3 regions of the Peribacillus sp. NPDC101481 genome follow, and region 1 is predicted to be linked to each of the others. Evidence: predicted binding sites of a transcription regulator. Region 1 holds the regulator's gene; each other region holds the start of a gene.
The links. Region 1 encodes LexA, which represses DNA repair genes until DNA is damaged. Its sites were predicted from a motif close to CGAACATATGTTCG; they were not measured.

Region 1 (4,278 bases):
GCCATCGGCGCAGCACCCATTGGCATACCTGGATGGCCGGAATTAGCCTTTTCAATTGCATCAATTGATAATGTACGAATCGTATTGATAGAAAGTGCATCTAATTTATCTAACATATTGTAAAAACATCCCTTCCTGTAATGTACCTCTTTATATTATAGTGACAAGCATAATATCACAACTAAAATCACTATTTACTGCCTCAATATTACAATTTTCTATAATAACAGAAGTCCCCTATTTAGATTAAACTAAATAGGAGAATACATACATGCATGCACTCCCTTTTTACTCCTAAATGCTAACAGGATACTCAAGCGGAATGTTTTATCAGAAGGATCCAAGCATTAATGTAAGTTTCTTTTTTCTTTTATATTTTTTATCTTTTGAGGAGTGACGTCATTACCTTCTGGATCAACGACCTTCACATGCTCCAACGTATCGGACATGGACTTTCTGAATGTTTCCAAATACTCACTTCTCAATTGGGTTTGCTCTTTCGCCTCAACTTCCGTCAAACCTTCAGCCTTTGCCTTTTTAGAAAGTTCATTAATACGGGCTATTTTTTCTTTTGATAACATAATTTCGCTCCTTCATAATCTCCGGATATTGTCATGGTATTAAAAAAAAAGCGAAATTACAAGTTCTAAGATTTACTTTCATTTGTATTCAGTTGATGTTCGAGAAAACGCCTGTTCACAGTAGCCTTTGAAACATTGTATCCAAAGCCCCTTAAAGTGGCTGCGATTTCTGCGAATGTCAATCCATTGGCCCGAAGTTTAATAATTTCTTCAATAGGGATTTCCATACGGTCCCTTCCAGTGGAATTCCTTTGATTCTGAAGGTTTTTTTGAGGACGGTATCCTTTTTCAACGGCTCTTATCATCCCGCGCTTTATTTTAAGATTATGTAGTTTCCTTTGGTATTCTTCTACAATACCGACTATCTGGATGACCATGGCATCCGAATCCGATAACTCAAGCTCCCCGTCATGTGAGAGTGTATAAATTTTAACATTTTCTTTAAGGATGACATGGAAAAGGGCTATTTTGGCATTCCCTCTTCCCAGCCTTGTTTCATCCTGGATTAATAGTACTTCGGCTTCTTTAGTTTTAAATAGTTCGAGCATGTCAAAAATGCCATCCCGATTCAACTCATAACCACTTGCCTGCTCTTTTATTATGGATATAACTTCAACATCCATCTTTTCTGCCAATTTGACTAACTCATCTTCCTGCCTTGCCAATGATGTTTCCTGTGACTCTTTTTCTGTGCTGACCCTACAATAGATTACCGCCTTCATAATACCCTACCTTCACTGCTTACTGCTCACTGGCCAAATTCTGGACAAGTTCTTCCCCTTTAACCGGTATGACGATGACTTGACCAGGTTTAATTGTATCCGCCCTGACACCATTATGCTCTTCTATCCAACCAATGAATTCTTTTTTTGTCAAATTTGCTTCTTCATATTCTTCAGCGATTCCCCATAGGGTATCACCTTCACTTACTTCTATAGAAAGGAAATCCTTTTTTGGATCATTGTTCAATGTACAAGAGAATAAAATTGAAAAGATGAATACTGATCCCGCTAATAGAATCGTATAAATATAATTTTTGTATAAATTTTTCATAAATATCCCTCCAAAGCGAATGTTCGTTCGTATGTTATGGTCAAATTATAATACGAACGTTTGTTTCAGTCAACAACAAAATTCGAACTTATGTTTGTATAGAATTGGGGGCCATGCTATAATGTAGCAAAGAACATTGGGGAAGAGGTGCACATATGACTAAACTATCAAAAAGGCAGCAAGATATTCTTGATTTCATTAAAGAAGAGGTCCGCCAAAAAGGGTATCCACCTTCCGTACGGGAGATTGGTGAAGCAGTGGGACTTGCTTCAAGTTCAACAGTACACGGGCATTTATCACGCCTGGAAAGCAAAGGCCTGATTAGACGTGACCCAACCAAGCCAAGGGCCATTGAAATAATGAATTTGGAGGAAGCGAACAATATTCCCAAAGTCAATGTCGTGAACGTGCCGTTACTTGGAAAAGTAACAGCGGGAATGCCGATAACGGCCATTGAGAACATAGAAGAATACTTTCCGCTTCCCGAAAGCATGGTTCCACATGATGACCATGTATTCATGCTGGAAATCATGGGTGAAAGTATGATCGAAGCAGGAATTCATGATGGGGATTATGTCATCGTGAAACAACAAAGCAATGCCAATAATGGAGATATCGTCGTGGCCATGACGGAAGATGATGAAGCCACTGTAAAACGATTCTTTAAGGAACCGGATTACATAAGGCTTCAGCCTGAGAACTCGAATATGGAACCAATTATTTTACGAGATGTTTCGATACTTGGAAAAGTAATAGGCTTATATAGACAAATACACTAAAAGCGCTAACCGCGCTTTTTTTGTTTGTTTAATCTATGTCCCGAATTCTCTCAATATGCATATGGAATTTTAATAGAATCAAGTTTTCATGGGAATTTAAACGTCCTTAATTACGAACGGAAGTATATGATCGCCTAATATGTACTTTGGTAACAATCTGATTACAATAAAAAAGAGAGCTTTAACTACCGCTCCCAGTTAAAATTCACTTCACTCGTAATCTTTGGTTCACTTTAATTAGGTTAAGATCTACCAAGCCGTTCCACTGTTGAATCTGCACTTGTGTAGAACCGTATGCTTTTGCAAGCGCAGAGACGGTATCCCCTTTTTGGACAATATGATAAACCTCTTCTATACTTGCATCATATTTTGTTAAATCGCTTGTTTCGATAAGGTTCACCAGTTTTTCAATATAGTTGGGATCCGAGGCGTACCCAGCATCGAAAATTGCTTTGAGTGCTTTTCTGTAATCTTTTTCTCCAATGACAGCCGTATAAAGACTTCTATTCCATGAAGTCCCCTTTACATATAAATTGGCAAGATCTCTAAGACTTTCTTCCCAAGATGGGTATTTTCTGAATTTGTTCCATACTTGAACGGGTACGCCATTGACATATTCCATTGTCTGAATGATGACAGACTCACCCTTGAAGTCACCTTTTGTACCGAATATATTTTTTCCTTTGCTTGCTAATAAACTTGTCCCATATCCACTCTCCAAACAAGCTTGTGCAATGACAACAGAAGGTAATATTTTAAATTCCTGTTGAATTTTCTGGGCATAGGGAGCAATTTCCTTAATAAATGTTTCCTTGCTCATTAGAACCTCCCATCAATGGTTTTACTTTATTTTTCACTGTTCATCTTCATTCTTATCGTATTCTCATCTATGAAAAAGGTTACAGCAAGTCCCATACAAAAGGTTCTGATGTTTGGCTAATTGTTTTTATTATAGATTTCTTACCTAGAGTGGCCTGCTTCGAGTATTATTTATCCATTTCCCTACCAAACAGGAAAAGCCGTCAATCCATTTAATTAAATGGATTGACGGCTTTTCCTATTGAACACTGAAAATCTTCAAAACTTGTTCGTTAATTTTAAATTTGTAATTATTTATTTTTGTATAAAACCTTGATGAAAAACAAAAACTATTTTTAAAAACTTCATTTCAAGGTGGTGAAATCATGGACTACCCAACCGTCCATACAAACTTCTGGGATGCAGTGATAGCCATTCCTACCATCATGATTCTTACTCAACTTATTAAGGTCATGTTTCATATTCATCCAAAATTCGTCCCTACCATCGCTTTGGGTCTTGGCTTGTTCATTTCCATTTTCATCAGTCATCGTCATCACTTGGTTTCAGGAATTTTCATGGGCTGGTTTTATGGCTATGCAAGCATAGGCAATTATGCTGCACTCAAAACTGGTATTTTGTCTTATAGAGAATCCTACAAAAAGACGGATTAAATCTATTCTTGTTGTCTAGCTGAAATTCATCAATCTTTTTATTGCTAGATGACCTTACTAGCTTTATTTCCCATCGAACACCATTAATTTAATCGCTGTATTAGTAATTACAAACTGGCTGAATCCTTTGGCTAAAACAAACCACCCATGTTAGCACCACATTACATCCAAAAAAACCTTTTCAATTACGAGAAGGGATTTTTTGGATGTAATGTGGGTTATTATGTTTTTTACACTCCTGCCGAGGCGGCTTGGTAGGATCTGCGGAAAGGGAGCGGATTTCTGTATTCAACTGGATCTATTATTCAAGAAAAGACTGAAGGCAAACTTCGAATTTGTCTACAGTCTGATACCCTCTCAAAGAAGAGAATGCATTTCACTATTTCTCAATAT
Region 2 (4,278 bases), 710 kb from region 1:
TGATATCCGACTTACCAGGATTTTCAATATCAAGTGAGGTATCCATCATTTGAATGACATTTGAATGATCCAGTACAAGTCCATTCATTTTAAAACTTTTATAGATTTCTTCTTCAATTTTATCCAAGCTGAGCATTCCCTTTGATTTGACAACGGGATTATGCACATGAAAATATAAAACCCCGGCAGGGATCGCTTCTTTTCCAATAAGCGACTTGGAATGGGTGACGACGATATCAAGGTATGTCAACATCTGCAGCGCGAGTCCATAATATACTTCACTCATGTTCAGTTCCTTTTCACTCGACTTATAATCGAGCACACGCAAATAGACACCCTCATCTTCTTCCGCTTTATCCACGCGGTCTATTCGCCCGACCAATTCCATCTTCGTACCGTTTTTCAATGTGAAAGATAGTGGCGGCAGCTCGCCATTTTTTCCGAATCCGAGTTCTAATCCGATTGGAGCAAAACCGCTCACCTTTGCATGTTCACTTAATACGATCGAGGCCCGTCCAATCACGTGTTCCAGTTTCCTGCGTAAATAGTGATGGCGGTTCGTACTTAACAAGATTTGATTTTGGAGTTTAGGAGCAAGTCTCTCAACGGCAATTCTGGCCAGCTCCAAGCATTGTTCCGAAGTCAATGTAGACCAAGGTATATTATGTTCCTTCAAGTAATCGGAAATCATTTTCAACGCTCCATGGAACATCTCGCCTATATCCGGTGCATCCAAACGGAAAATTTGCCGTTCCCTCAATTTCAAGCCATGAGCGGCATAATGGGAAAACGGGCAGCTATTGAACATTTCCATCCTGGATACACTCGTAAGAATGCTCTCACCGTATAATTGCTTACTAGTTTCCTCAGATAATTTCTTTGTCCTATTTTGATAAAAAAGGCTCGATAAAACCTTAGTTGCTGAAGGACCGGCCCTTTCATCATCAATAATGGCATTATACACATCCCACCATAGTGAATGGATTGGATAGTTTCTTTTTTTCAGCTGCAATTGGGCAGCCAGGTACGATAGTGCCACATCATGATTCGCAGCATATTTCACCTGTTCCTCAGCAGGCAGATCGGACGGATCGTTCATATAATACACTTCGGAAACGTTAGGCAATACGTCCCTTACCCGTTTTAAATAGGATGAGGGTAAAAGAGCCTTTCCTTCCTCATCGGCAAGCGGATATGATAAATAAAGTGCCTCAGCAGGCGTAGTGAATGCTTTGTACGCTGTGAACTCCTCATCCAGCAGGCGCACTTTTGAACTTGGGGCAACATCAAGTCCGCCAGCCAGCAGCACATCACGATCACTATCTGAAAAAATTCCGTCAGATACAGCTTTTCCTGGCAAAACCCCTTCGTTCAGGCCGATAACAAAAGCTGTCTTCACATCATCCAGGCGGGATAAACCTAGATTAGCGACCAACACTTGGTCAATTGCCGGCGGTACCAAAGAAAATTCAAGAGATTCCAGACCAGCTTCAATAATTACTGCAAACTGTTTCATGGAGAGCTCTTCCCCGCTCAGCAGTTCAACGAATTGGTCCAATAGGTCGACAACCGCATTCCAAGTTTGCTCATGCTCTCTTGCCGATACCAAATCACCTGCTTCTTCTGCCTCTAGTTTTAGCTTTTCCAATTTTTCCGGCACATGCAATTCTTCAAGATATAGATAAAGGGCTTCACACAATTCCCTGCCATTAGCAGCCTTTTTAACACGTTTTGAGAGCTTCAAGATGGGCTCGGTAAATAATTGCTTCATCTCATTCAACTCTTGCTCAAGCTTCATTTCCTTATCCGTTTGGTTCCGGTCCTCGAGTTCCAGGCCGCGGAAGCGCCTGTAGGTCCAACGTTCTTTGGACGTCCACCTGCTTCCTTTAATGCCGCGGGCCAGCACATAGTTCTCCAGCTTATCTACCTGTTCGCGCATCCTATCATGATTTTTTTGCAGCGGAAATAGAAGCTCCGTCTTGATTGCACGAAATACCGGCTCATAACGCCAATAGCCATTGATGATCTCCAAAGTGGAACGAATCAGTTCAATCAGAGGATGATTCAGCATCGTCCGTTTGGAATCGACGAACAAGGGTATTTGATAATCCCGAAAAACGGTTTGTAAAATATCTGCGTATGCTTCCCCATTACGGACTAAAATCGCAATATCACGAAAACGGTGCTGTTTCTGTCTGACCAGCGACAAGATGTCCCGGGCAACTCCTTCAATCTCAGCTCTGCGGTTAACTGCCTGGGCGATCGTTACATCAGGTGACTGCTCAAACGTTTGTGCAGGACGAATGGCAAAATGAGTTTCCAGGTGATTCAGCCCTGGACTCTTTCCAAACCTTTCCGTCCCTTTTAAGATTCGATCTTCTGAAATCGGTATGCCATTCCTCAATCCAGACTGATAAAGGTGATGATAAAGATTACCCGTTTGCCTGAACAACTGCAAATCATCCGGGGCATATTGCCTGTAGGGCTGATCTAACGTCAGTGAGATCGTTACACTCCTGCACAGCTTCATCATTTCTTCCACAATCAATAATTCCTGTGGAGTCAAGCTATAAAAACCATCGATGTATATATCCGCATTCCTTATATATGAAGACTCTGGCATTTTCTCGATCAGCAAGGTGAAATAGTCTTCGGAATCTAAATATTTGTTGACCATTTCATCCTCAAAAGCCTGATAGACCAATTCAAGATCATGCAGTTTATCCTGAATGCCGCTGCCTGCCTGTGAGGTTTCTTGCAAATAGTTTTGAATGTCATCAGGTTGGATGCAATACTGCTTGAACTCGGCCAGCATTAGCTCCATCTGCGCAATGAACCCCTGTTTATCAGCAGATCGACGAAACATCTTTAACTCTTCCTTTTTATCTTCCATGATCTTCCGTATCAACATATTGACGCCGACACTGTCCAAATGCAGCCGGCTCATCCCCCCGGTTTCCTGAAGGACGCGCCATGCAAGCCTGCTAAAACTGAAAACCTGTGTCCGGATCATTCCGGCAAGGCCTGGTGTTTTAATTAATTTATATTCAGATAGAAACGTCATCTGATCAGGAACGAGGTAGATAATTGGATTTCCTTCGGGATCTTCTGCCAATTTGGAGCGGATTTCGTCCAATATATTCGAAGTTTTCCCTGCACCCGATCTTCCCAGTAAAAAACGGAGTGACATCTCTTTTTCCCCCTTACAACATAATATCTAGACCCATCATACCAGAAATACTTTCGTCTTTATGACTAGGTTTCTGTTTCCAATTAGATTTACTTTCTATTATTTTACCGTTTCCCTTTAAAAAACACCAATCGTACGTTCGCGTTTTCCCCCAAAAGAAAAAGCCCACATAATTTTGGGGCTTCCACAATCATTCACCTGTAAATTTAAAATTGAAATCATTGACCGGCCAATATCGAACATCCACTTTACCGACAACATTTTCAACCGGTATATAACCAAAATGACGGCTGTCAGCACTTTCAAGACGGTTATCACCCATGACAAAAAGCTTACCCTCCGGAACTTTGGTCATGTCCGTCAATTCTTTTAATGTAAAATCACCTGTAAAATCCTGTTCCGGGAAACCTTCCTTGAATTTCTCAAGATAAGGCTCATCCACTTTTTCACCATTTACGTAAAGCCAATCATCTTTATAACGAATTCGGTCACCTGCAATCCCTATGACTCGCTTAACATAATCTTCTTGTGAATTAGCATGAAAAACAATAATGTCAAAACGGTTGATATCATGAATCCGGTAATTGATTTTATTCACGACAAGTTTATTTCCATCTTCAAGGGTCGGCTGCATCGACTTCCCTTCAACATCATAGCTTGAAAAGAGAAATGTACGGATTAAGATGTAAATAACAAAAGCTATCATCGCTGGTTTTATCCAATCGGATAAAGAATTCTTGTTTGTTTTTTCCATCTAGTTCAACCCCTACTGCATTTATATATTAATTTATTGTCCTTCTTCTCTCTTCATGCTTTTATTTAGCCTGACTTCCAGTCTTTTTCCCACATACCATAGGATAAAGATGACGATTCCGATAATGATCGTTCGCACAGGCTTATGAATTAATGATACTAAATCGTAACCTACGAAGCTGATCGTAAAAATCATCACCGCTTTCCCACCCACTACTGCAAGTCCATATTGCAGGGTACTGACTTTTGAAAGTCCTGCCACGATATTAACGATAGCCGAGGGTGTAAAAGGGAAGCAGAGTAATATGAACAAAGGACCGAATCCATGGCTCTCA
Region 3 (4,278 bases), on a different contig from region 1:
ACAGCTTCACTTCATCCTCTGTCATTGCCTTTTTTTGCTCAGAGGTAAGCGGGGTAAAGGAGCGATATTTAGCTTCACCCGTTTTATCTTGAACCTTTTTAATGACATCATTGTATTTATTCACAAACTGAGTGATCGTGTCCAGGATGGCATCCACATCAGCTGTTGATGAGAATGTGACTGTATCCGTCGTTTTTTGCTTTACCGTTATTTCCGCTCCATTAATCTGAAACGTATTCGAAGGACGGGAAATGTCCAGGCCATTATAAGTAATCGATGCATTTTCCCCTATTGTGCCGCCAGTTCCTTCATTGTTACTGCTCATTTTTAGCACATTGAAGAAATCTCCGGTACTCCCTAACTCAATTTCAGGCCGATCTTTTATATCACCTGTATTTTTAGCAGTGATGGAAAACTTCTGGGACGTTTCATCGAAAAATAGAGTCACTCCCGAGTTTGCATTAATTTTATTTATTACACTTTCTAACGTATCGTCCGCATTAAGGGTAAGAGTATACGGTTTTTCCACTGTTGCGCCATCTTTTACTTCCGTATCAAAACCGCCATCCTTATTGATGGACAGTATCGTAATATCTTGAGGAGTCGTGATTCCCAATTCCGATAGTTTCTTTTTCGGGTCGGTAACAGCTGATTTTTCTGTACTTGTCATGGTTGCTGCCTTGGCAAGCCCATTCACTTTTATATTCCCGGAAAAATCACTGGTCGAATTCACATTTCTCACTGATACAGCATCGGGATTCGATACCGTCACCTTCTTTTTAATAAAGGAAGACTGCTTCCCAATTCCATCACGAATGAGCGTATCCAATTCTGATAAAGCTGTATTTATCGAACGGTAATCATCCCGCTGCCACTCGGAATACTGCTTTTTCTGTGTCAGTTTATCCAATGGCACCCGTTCTGCCTGCATCATGCTCTTAACTAATTCATCAATGTCCATCCCGCTTGCTAAACCACTGATTCGTACCAAAATTGATCACCCGCTTATATTTTTTCATCCACCATTATGCCGACAAACTCCGTCATTGCCGCATAGAAGTCCAATAACTTCTTCGGGGGAATTTCCCTGATCGTCTCATCCGTTACATCATCCACTACCTTGACATAGTACTCATTCAGCTTCTCATGATATTCAAAACGAACCGCCGTATGTGTCGGATTCAGGAAGGTGTTCAAACTATCCACCATTTCCTGCACCTTTTCTTTTGATGGCATATCAGTAGATTCCACACTTTGCTCCGAATAGGCTAGCGTATTCATTTCCCGCTGATAAAATGAACTGATTCCTTCCGAGATTGCTGTTCAAAGTTGTGAGGAAAGGATATTTGTGGACAAACTCTCCAGCATCTAAATAGCCCCCAATATGATATCTTTACTTTTTATATCGGTTCCGAAATGGAACTTTACAGTACATACAAAGGATTTATTATTAAATAGAGAACAAACATTCGCTATCGGAGGGGATAACATTATAAAATGGGATTAAGAAGATGAGCTTACACTCTTATATAAGGAGGTTTTCATAATTAATCTTACTGAAATCCAGAAAAATATATTATATGCCAGCATTATAAGTGACGGTGAAATCACGAAAATTTATAAAAATAGCAGGAGAAAGAACAACAGCTACCGGGAGCACTACGGCACATCTCAGGGAGATTATCGAAAATGGAAAATTTCCTTTTTTGATGGATTATTATATATCACTCCGGCAAGCCAATGTGTCCGTTCCGCTTCTTTAGAATTATTCACCAATTTATTCCCACACTTTTACAGTGATGATGGAACTAAACATCTCCCCTTCACATTATTGAAACATTGCATTTTACCACATTTCCTAACTATTCTATACATGTATGATGGCTCTTTAAGCATCTCATACAGGGTAAATCATAATAAAAAAATTATTTACCTCACACCGCATATTTACCTTTACCTTCAATGTTATCCTAAAGACGAATTAGAGAAACTAAAGGAACATATATTTACCACATATCATTTATCCTTAAAGCTGAGCTCTCGTAAAGATGGATATGGATATATTCTAAAAACTACTTCTGTTAAAGAAACTTTTCGTTTCCTCGAACTAATCGAACCTGTTGCAAAAACTTGTTCTTCCATGTTATATAAAACCTCTTGGGAATTCCGAAATCAAAAAGAAATACTCAGGTGGAAATCTAAGTATCCTGATTACACGATTCTTACCAGCAGTTCAGATCGCTCTAAACCCTATTCTCCAGATGAAATTAAATTACTAAGACAACTTAAAGAAAATGGTTATACAACAAATGAAATTGCAAAGATGCTAAAAAGAAGTTATTGGTCCGTTACTTATAAATGGCAAGAAATAAAAAAACTAAACTAACGCCAAAACGTGATAGTATTTTGGAGCTAAATAATGTTAATCTAACCGATCCTTTATATTTTTCGATAAAAAAAGAGACTCTAGTAAAACTAGAGTCTCTTTCAGGTAATCTAAAATTAACGAAGAAGTTGTAAAACTCCTTGTGGTTGTTGGTTCGCTTGCTTTGCGACTATGTCTTTCGATCATAGAACAGACTATATCTTCACCCTTATCTTATAAGGGGCTGGGCACTTCGAATGGCTTTTGCCACCCTACGGATTTCATTGCCATAGCTTTCACCTTAGACTGTATATCCTAGTCGTTGAACCTTCTCCAGAGTTTCCTCAAAGGAGCTTGGCTGCTGATTATCCATTATGTCATCTCCATCATTTTCAGACCATCACGCTTACCGTTTCCAGTTACGTTGTGGTTGATGCAGCTTTAGGAAGTTCCAGCAATTCACCCAGTCATAATTTTATCCATTACTGGATAAAACGCCCTTCAAATTTACCTCAGAAGTTGTAAAACTCCTTGAGGTGCGGAATTTGCTTGAGCTAGCATTGCTTGAGATGCTTGCGCCAAGATAGAGTTTTTAGTTTGCTCCATCATAGTCTTAGCCATATCTGTATCACGAACACGTGATTCAGCAGCAGTCAGGTTTTCAGAAGAAGTTCCTAAGTTGTTGATCGTATGCTCTAATCGGTTTTGGTTAGCACCTAGTTTAGAACGTTCAGCTGATACAGTGTCAATTGCAGATTGAATAACTGTGATTGCTGCAGATGCATTTTTAGCATTAGAAACATCCAGACCGGATTCAACGCCTTTAGAATCTGTACCATTGCTTACATTTGTAGTTGCAGTGAATCCATCACCAATACCAGTTAATCCTAGATTACTAGCACGCATGTCACCGATTTCAAGTGTCAGACTTTGGTTTTCATTTGCACCGATTTGGAATTGAAGACCTGCGCCAGCATCAGTACCCGTAGAAGAAGAACTACTTATTTTTAAATCAGCTAAAGCAGTACCAGCAGATGCACCAACTATTTCAACGGAACCTTTAGCGCCAGCAGTTAAGGTATCAAGCTTTAAAGCACCATCACCATCAAGGGACGCATACTCTTCACCAGTTGTTCCAAGTGCAGTATTTGCTGCAGTATTAATAGCAGTCACTATATCAGCAGCTGCATCACCATCTCCGATTGTAACATCGACATCTTTCCCATCGATTTTAAGACTTAATGTACCGCCAGTTGTAACAGCACCTGCCGCCCCTGAACCAGTCAAGCTAGCAGTAGAAAGTTTTGTATCAGAATCCTTAGAACCATTCAATAGTTTCTGAGTATTGAATTCAGTAGTATTACCGATACGGTTGATTTCAGATGTTAATGAATCCATTTCCTTTTGTATTTCTCCACGGTCACTAGTTGTATTAGTATCCGTTGATGCTTGTGTAGCAAGTTCACGCATACGTTGAAGAATGTCAGTCGTTTCGTTTAATGCACCTTCAGCAGTTTGGATCAATGAGATGGCATCCTGTGAGTTACGGGAAGCTTGGTCCAATCCGCGGATTTGTCCACGCATTTTTTCAGAGATTGCTAGACCGGCTGCGTCATCGCCTGCACGGTTGATGCGCATGCCCGATGCTAGTTTCTCCATTGATTTTGATTGTGCATTCGTTGCACTTGATAATTGACGGTGCGTGTTTAGAGCTGAGATATTGTGATTGATAATCATTTTTGTTTCCTCCTTGAGTCTTAAGTCCCCACATCCATGTGGTTGTTTACGATGGGCAGTGACTAAGTCGGCCGCCTATTTCACTGCCCATCGTTGTATACTTAATATCGACCTGCATGGAAACATATTTAGCGGATTTTACGATTTTTTCTTGAAATACTCATTTATACCTTCCA

Region 2: a site for LexA is predicted at 3,319-3,332, ahead of addB (helicase-exonuclease AddAB subunit AddB). Genes of this name have one in related genera too.
Region 3: a site for LexA is predicted at 1,459-1,472, ahead of ACIROD_RS20205 (DNA endonuclease). Genes of this name have one in related genera too.

What each region holds. Positions count from the first base shown of each region.
Region 1 is NZ_JBIWNJ010000002.1:1,276,685-1,280,962, reverse strand. Features, by position in the region: gene tkt (transketolase) at 1-116, opposite strand, end outside; gene ACIROD_RS16205 (DUF896 domain-containing protein) at 348-581, opposite strand; gene ACIROD_RS16200 (YneB family resolvase-like protein) at 647-1,303, opposite strand; gene yneA (cell division suppressor protein YneA) at 1,323-1,634, opposite strand; gene lexA (transcriptional repressor LexA) at 1,790-2,413, shown strand; gene ACIROD_RS16185 (glucosaminidase domain-containing protein) at 2,619-3,233, opposite strand; gene ACIROD_RS16180 (hypothetical protein) at 3,598-3,885, shown strand; gene ACIROD_RS16175 (esterase/lipase family protein) at 4,265-4,278, opposite strand, start outside.
Region 2 is NZ_JBIWNJ010000002.1:567,594-571,871, reverse strand. Features, by position in the region: gene addB (helicase-exonuclease AddAB subunit AddB) at 1-3,190, opposite strand, end outside; gene lepB (signal peptidase I) at 3,381-3,944, opposite strand; gene ACIROD_RS12745 (TVP38/TMEM64 family protein) at 3,978-4,278, opposite strand, start outside.
Region 3 is NZ_JBIWNJ010000003.1:309,393-313,670, reverse strand. Features, by position in the region: gene ACIROD_RS20215 (flagellar hook-associated protein 2) at 1-991, opposite strand, end outside; gene flaG (flagellar protein FlaG) at 1,006-1,251, opposite strand; gene ACIROD_RS20205 (DNA endonuclease) at 1,544-2,386, shown strand; gene ACIROD_RS20200 (flagellin N-terminal helical domain-containing protein) at 2,873-4,102, opposite strand; gene csrA (carbon storage regulator CsrA) at 4,241-4,278, opposite strand, start outside.